Regions from separate parts of the Nocardioides dokdonensis FR1436 genome, predicted to be linked through region 1. Evidence: predicted binding sites of a transcription regulator. Region 1 holds the regulator's gene; the other holds the start of a gene.
What was found. Region 1 encodes LexA, which represses DNA repair genes until DNA is damaged. Its sites were predicted from a motif close to TCGAACANNTGTTCGA; they were not measured.
Positions count from the first base shown of each region.

Region 2: ruvC (crossover junction endodeoxyribonuclease RuvC) is a predicted target of LexA. The motif match lies at 1,522-1,537, and genes of this name have one in related genera.

Region 1 is NZ_CP015079.1:1,995,206-1,998,608, reverse strand. Features, by position in the region: gene I601_RS09420 (hypothetical protein) at 1-200, shown strand, start outside; gene I601_RS09415 (LysM peptidoglycan-binding domain-containing protein) at 374-730, opposite strand; gene lexA (transcriptional repressor LexA) at 1,064-1,798, shown strand; gene I601_RS09405 (alkaline phosphatase D family protein) at 1,921-3,403, shown strand, end outside.
Region 2 is NZ_CP015079.1:3,107,469-3,110,871, forward strand. Features, by position in the region: gene pdxT (pyridoxal 5'-phosphate synthase glutaminase subunit PdxT) at 10-618, shown strand; gene I601_RS14690 (YebC/PmpR family DNA-binding transcriptional regulator) at 687-1,460, shown strand; gene ruvC (crossover junction endodeoxyribonuclease RuvC) at 1,561-2,133, shown strand; gene ruvA (Holliday junction branch migration protein RuvA) at 2,130-2,741, shown strand; gene ruvB (Holliday junction branch migration DNA helicase RuvB) at 2,748-3,403, shown strand, end outside.

The sequences.
Region 1 (3,403 bases):
GTGGCGAGTCGGCCGCATGGTTCTTCCTGGCGCTGGCCTCGCTGGGCGCCGTGGCCTGCCTCTTCGTGGGACTGATGCTGGTCGTGCGGCTGCTGCGCGCACTGGGCATCACCCAGGCGCCTGCGCCACGCTCCCCCGACGCCACAGACTCCCCCGAACCGGCCACCGCGCAGCCCGCTGGACGCCGCGCGGCCCGCTGAGGCCGCACCGTGCCGCACTCATCGGGGCCGAGCTCCACCGGAGACAGCGCGAGGGGCGGGCCCACCTGGGCCCGCCCCTCGCTTCCCCTGGTTTCGCCGGCCGGGGTCGAGGCGACCGGCGAAAATCGTGGGCGGCCGCAGCCGCCAGTGCCCCGCAGGGCCGTCGAGCAGCCTCAGCTGGTCGGGACCCGCAGCCGCTGACCGGTGACCACCAGGCCACCGTCGAGGGCGTTGAGCGTCTGGATGTGCTGGATCATCTCGCGCACGTCGTCACCCTGGGCCCGCTCCGTGGCGATGGCCCACAGGGTGTCGCCGGTGCCGACGGTGATCACCTCGGTCGGCGGGGGCGTGCCCTTCTCGCTGGTGGCCATCGAGCCGCCGGCCAGGAGGACGCCGGCCAGGACCACCAGCACCAGCGCGAGGCCCAGGACGACCAGGCGACCGCGACGGGTCAACCGGACCGGGCCGGGCGTCGTACGCGTCTGGACGGGGTGCTGGGTCTGCATGGGGAACTGGGCGATGGTGCTCATGGTGACCTCCTGGGGAAGGGGGTGGTCGTTGTCGTGATCGGTCGAGGTGATGTCTACAGACGGCCACCGACAGTCCCGGTCGAGAAGCTCCTCGACCAGGTGTTCGATCGAACACATGAGCGAGACTAGATCAGGTGTTCGAGGGAATGCAAGAGGGTGCGCGAACAATTGTTCGAGGCCTGTCGACGGGGGTTACCAGCCACACCCACCGGGCCGCGGTCCGACACGCCGTTCGAACAGATGTTTGAAGTTGCCCGCCCTGCGGCGCTACCGTGTCCTCACGACCATCCGAGCGGACACCCCGGCTCGGGCCTCGCGCACGAAAGGCACACGATGGCGACCAAGGACGGCGTCCCCCGCAAGCGGAAGGTCGCGGAGCTGCCCGACGGGCCCCCCGACGCGACCGGCCTCACCCCACGCCAGGTCAAGGTGCTCGGCTGCATCAAGGAGGCCATCGAGACCCGCGGCTACCCGCCGAGCATGCGCGAGATCGGCCAGGCCGTCGGCCTGACCAGTACCTCGAGCGTCTCCCACCAGCTGAAGGTGCTCGAGGAGAAGGGCTTCCTCAAGCGCGACGCGCACCGGCCCCGCGCGCTCGAGGTCTTCCTGCCCGAGCTGATGGCGCGTCGCCGCGCGATCTCCTCGGCCGACGACAGCTCGGTCGACGAGACCGACGTCGGCAACACCATGCCGGCCGCCACCTACGTCCCGGTCGTGGGTCGCATCGCCGCCGGTGGTCCGATCCTGGCCGAGGAGCGCGTCGAGGACGTCTTCCCGCTGCCCAAGCAGCTCGTGGGCGACGGCACCCTCTTCCTGCTCGAGGTCTCCGGCGACTCGATGATCGACGCCGCCATCTGCGACGGCGACTACGTGGTGATCCGCCAGGAGCAGACCGCAAGCAACGGCCAGATCGTGGCCGCCCTGATCGGCGACGAGGCCACCGTCAAGACCTTCCAGCGCAAGGACGGCAAGGTCTGGCTGCTGCCGCACAACGACGCCTACGAGCCCATCGACGGCACCCACGCCTCGATCCTCGGCGTCGTCACCGCGGTGCTGCGCAGCCTCTAGGGACAGCCTCTGGGGGCAGCCCCTGAGCCCCGCACCTGTCGCACCGTCGAACCGACGGTGAACACTCGGCGTCCGAACCCCCGTCCGCGTCACGCGGACGGGGGTTCGTCGTTGGATGAGGCGTGACCCCACCGCAGATCCCCTCCCCTGCCGCTCCCTCCCCCACCGGGCCCGTCCGCGACGCCGAGCGCGACCGCCTGGCCGCCCTGGGGCGGCGTACGGTCCTCGCCGTCGGGGCCGGCAGCGCCGCCGTGGCCGCCGGCAGCGGCGCACTCACCGCGCCCGCTGCCCGCGCGGCCAGCGCCCGGCACGACGTCTTCGCGCACGGCGTCGCCTCCGGCGACCCGCTGCCGCACGCGGTGCTGATCTGGACCCGGGTCACCCCCACCCGGGCCGCACAGCCCGGCTCCGGGAAGGGCCCGCGGCTGGGGGTGCGCTGGGAGGTCGCCACCGACCGCCGCTTCCGCCGTGTCGTGCGCCGCGGCCGCTTCGCGACCAGCGCCGCGCGCGACCACACCGTCAAGCTCGACGTCACCGGCCTCCAACCGGAGACGACCTACTACTACCGCTTCGTCGCCCGCGGGCAGCGCAGCCCGGTCGGCACCACCCGCACCGCCCCCGCCAAGCGCGCCACCCCCGCCAACCTGCGCCTGGGCGTGGTCTCCTGCGCCAACCTGCAGGCCGGCTGGTTCAGCGCCTACCGCCACCTCGCGGCGCGCCGCGACCTGCACGCGGTGCTGCACCTGGGCGACTACTTCTACGAGTACGGCCCCGGCGAGTACGGGATGGGTCGCGACAACGTCGACGTGCGCCCGCACGACCCGCCGCACGAGGTCGTCACGCTCAGCGACTACCGGCGCCGGCACGCGCAGTACAAGACCGACCCGGACCTGCAGGCGCTGCACGCGGCGCACGCCTGGATCGTGACCTGGGACGATCACGAGGTCACCAACGACCAGTGGAAGGCAGGCGCGGAGAACCACGACGACACCGAGGGCGACTACCGCCGACGGCGCGCCCGCGCCCACCGCGCGTACGACGAGTGGATGCCGGTGCGCATGGACGGCACCGCCTCGCTGGGCGACGGGGCGCGGCTCTACCGGCGCCTGCGCTTCGGCGACCTGGCCGAGATCAGCATGCTCGACCTGCGCACCTACCGCTCCGAGCAGGTCGCGACCCCGATCATCGACTCGGAGATCAACGACCCCTCGCGCTCGATCACCGGCAAGCGGCAGATGGAGTGGCTCAAGGACTCCCTGACCCGCGGCAACCACGCGCCGCAGTGGAAGATCATCGGCAACCCGGTGATGATCGCCCCGGTCACCTTCGCCGACCTGCCCAACGAGCTCGTCGACCCGGTCAACGACGTCACCGGGCTGCTGCCGCAGGACGGCTCGCCCTACAACGTCGACCAGTGGGACGGCTACACCGCCGATCGCCGCGAGGTCTTCGCCCACCTCGACGACCACCAGGTCAAGGACGTGGTGTTCGTGACCGGCGACATCCACTCCGGCTGGGCCAACGACCTGCCGCTGGACACCTCGGCCTACCCGGTGCTCGGCGACTCGGTCGCGGTGGAGTTCGTGTGCTCCTCGGTCACCTCCA
Region 2 (3,403 bases), 1.1 Mb from region 1:
ACTCCGCGCGTGCCTGTCTCCACCTCGCCGACGATCGGTGTCCTCGCCCTGCAGGGCGACGTGCGCGAGCACCTCGCGGCCCTCGAGGGCCTCGGCTGCGCCACCCTGCGGGTACGCCGCCCGGCCGAGCTCGCCGCGTGCGACGCGCTGGTGCTGCCGGGCGGGGAGAGCACGACCATGGCCCGCCTGGCCAGGACGTTCGAGCTGCTCGAGCCGCTGCGGGAGGCCATCGCCGACGGGCTGCCGGTGCTCGGCACCTGCGCCGGGATGATCCTGCTGGCCGAGCGGGTGGTGGACGGCGCGGCAGGTCAGGAGACCCTCGGCGGCATCGACATGACCGTGCGGCGCAACGCCTTCGGACGCCAGGTCGACTCGTTCGAAGGGCCCGTGGAGATGACGGGGCTGGACGCGCCGGTGCACGGCGTCTTCATCCGCGCCCCGTGGGTCGAGCAGGTCGGTCCCGGGGTCGAGGTGCTTGCCCGTGTCCACCACGGGGACGCCGCAGGTAGGATCGTCGCGGTCCGTGAGGGCCACCTGATGGCGACGTCGTTCCACCCCGAGGTGGGGGGCGACTCCCGGGTCCACCAGTTGTTCGTGGACCTGGTCCGAGCCGTCTGAGCAGGAACCGGCCCTCGCGGGCCGGCGACGCAGGTGAGTTCAGGCGAGCCGAGTAGAAGAGGAAACAGATGTCCGGGCACTCCAAGTGGGCGACCACGAAGCACAAGAAGGCGATCGTCGACGCCAAGCGCGGCAAGATGTTCGCCAAGCTGGTGAAGAACGTCGAGGTGGCGGCCCGGATGGGCGGCGGTGACGTCACCGGCAACCCGACGCTCTACGACGCGATCCAGAAGGCCAAGAAGTCGTCGGTCCCCAACGACAACATCGACCGCGCGGTCAAGCGGGGCTCCGGCGCCGAGACCGGCGGAGCCGACTACCAGACGATCATGTACGAGGGCTACGGCCCCAGCGGCGTCGCGATGCTCATCGAGTGCCTCACGGACAACAAGAACCGTGCCGCGATGGAGGTCCGCACCGCGATGTCGCGCAACGGCGGCTCGCTGGCCGACCCGGGGTCGGTCTCCTTCCTCTTCCACCGCAAGGGCGTCGTGGTGGTCGCCAAGGAGCAGGACGGTCGCTTGGTCGGGGAGGACGACCTCCTCGAGGTCACCCTCGACGCCGGCGCCGAGGACGTCAACGACCTGGGGGAGGCCTACGAGGTCGTCTCCGAGGCCACCGACCTGGTCGGGGTCCGCACCGCGCTGCAGGCGGCCGGCATCGACTACGACTCCGCCGAGGCGCAGTTCGTCCCCGACATGCAGGTCTCGCTCGACAAGGACGGCGCCGAGAAGATGTTCCGCCTCGTCGACGTCCTCGAGGACCTCGACGACGTGCAGAACCTCTACGCCAACTTCGACGTGCCGGACGTCGTGATGGCCGAGCTCGACGCGACCGAGGACTGAGTCCCCGGCCCCGGCCCGCGTGTCGTGCCTGGGTCGCGCTGGCGGTCACGTAACGTCGGGTGCGAACAGACGTTCGACGAGAGGGTGACGGATGCGCGTGCTGGGGATCGACCCCGGGCTGACCCGGTGCGGCATGGGTGTCGTCGACGGCTCGGTCGGTCGGCCGCTCACCCTGGTCGACGTCAACGTGCTGCGCACGAGCAGCGACCTCCCGGTGGCGCAGCGCCTGGTCACCATCGAGCAGGGGGTCGAGGCCTGGATCGAGGAGTACCGCCCGGACGCGGTCGCGGTCGAACGGGTCTTCGCGCGCTCGGACGTCTCGACGGTGATGGGCACCGCCCAGGCCAGCGGCATCGCCATGGTCGTGGCCGCGCGTCGGGGTCTGCCGATCGCGCTGCACACGCCCAGCGAGGTCAAGGCGGCCGTCTCCGGCTCGGGGCGCGCCACCAAGCAGCAGGTCGGGGCGATGGTCACCCGCATCCTGCGCCTCGACGCCCCGCCCAAGCCGGCCGACGCCGCCGACGCCCTGGCCCTGGCCATCACCCACATCTGGCGCGGCGGGGCGCAGGCCCGGCTCGACCAGGCGGTCGCCCGCCAGACCCGCGCCGTGCCGACCCGCGCGGTCCCCACCCGTGCCACCACCACCCGCACCATCCCGAGGAGGACCCCGTGATCGCCTACGTCCGAGGCCCGGTCGCCGCGGTGACGCCGACCAGCGCCGTGCTCGAGGTCGGCGGGATCGGCCTGGAGCTCCTCTGCACCCCCGGCACGCTCGCCACGCTCTCGCCCAAGGTCGGCACCGGGCAGCAGGCCACGCTGCCCACCTCCATGGTGGTGCGGGAGGAGTCGCTGACGCTCTTCGGTTTCCTCGACGAGGACGAGAAGGTCTGCTTCGAGCTGCTCCAGACCGCGTCGGGGGTCGGCCCCAAGCTCGCCCAGGCGATGCTCGCGGTGCTCGCCCCCGACGACCTGCGCCGCGCGGTGGGCGGCGAGGACGTCAAGACCTTGACCCGGGTCCCCGGGATCGGCCAGAAGGGTGCGCAGCGGATCATCCTCGAGCTCAAGGACCGTCTCGGCGCCGCCGGCGCCGGTCGCAGCGCCAGCCCGGCCTCCTCGACCGTCGCGCCGTGGCGCGACCAGGTGCAGCAGGGCCTCGTCGGGCTGGGCTGGACGGTCAAGGACGCCGAGCAGGCCGTGGACGAGGTGGCCCCGGAAGCGGGGGAGGACCCCGACGTCGCGACGCTGCTGCGCTCCGCGCTGCGCATGCTCTCGAGGGTCTGACCCGCGATGCACGACGACCAGTACTCCGACCGGGACCCCCTCGCTGCCGCCGAGGAGCACCACCTGCGCTCCCTGACCGTGGCCGAGGCCGACGGCGACGAGCGCGCCGTCGAGGCCGCCCTGCGCCCGCGCAGCCTCGACGAGGTGGTGGGTCAGCAGCGGGTGCGCGACCAGCTCGGCCTCGTCCTCGAGGCGGCCCGCCGGCGCGAGCGCTGCCCCGACCACGTGCTGCTCTCCGGCCCGCCCGGCCTGGGCAAGACGACGCTGGCGATGATCATCGCCCACGAGATGAGCGTGCCCCTGCGCTTGACCAGCGGGCCCGCCATCACCCACGCGGGGGACCTGGCCGCCATCCTGTCCGGGCTCAACGAGGGCGACGTGCTGTTCATCGACGAGATCCACCGGATGTCGCGTCCGGCCGAGGAGATGCTCTACATGGCGATGGAGGACTTCCGGGTCGACGTCGTCATCGGCAAGGGCCCCGGGGCCACCGCCATCCCGCTCGAGATCCCGCCCTTCACACTGGTCGGCGCGACCACCCGGGCCGGCCTGCTGCCGGGGCCGCTGCGTGACCGGTTCGGCTTCACCGCCCAGCTGGAGTTCTACGACCCCCGGGACCTCGACACGATCGTGCACCGTTCGGCGGACCTGCTCGGGGTCGA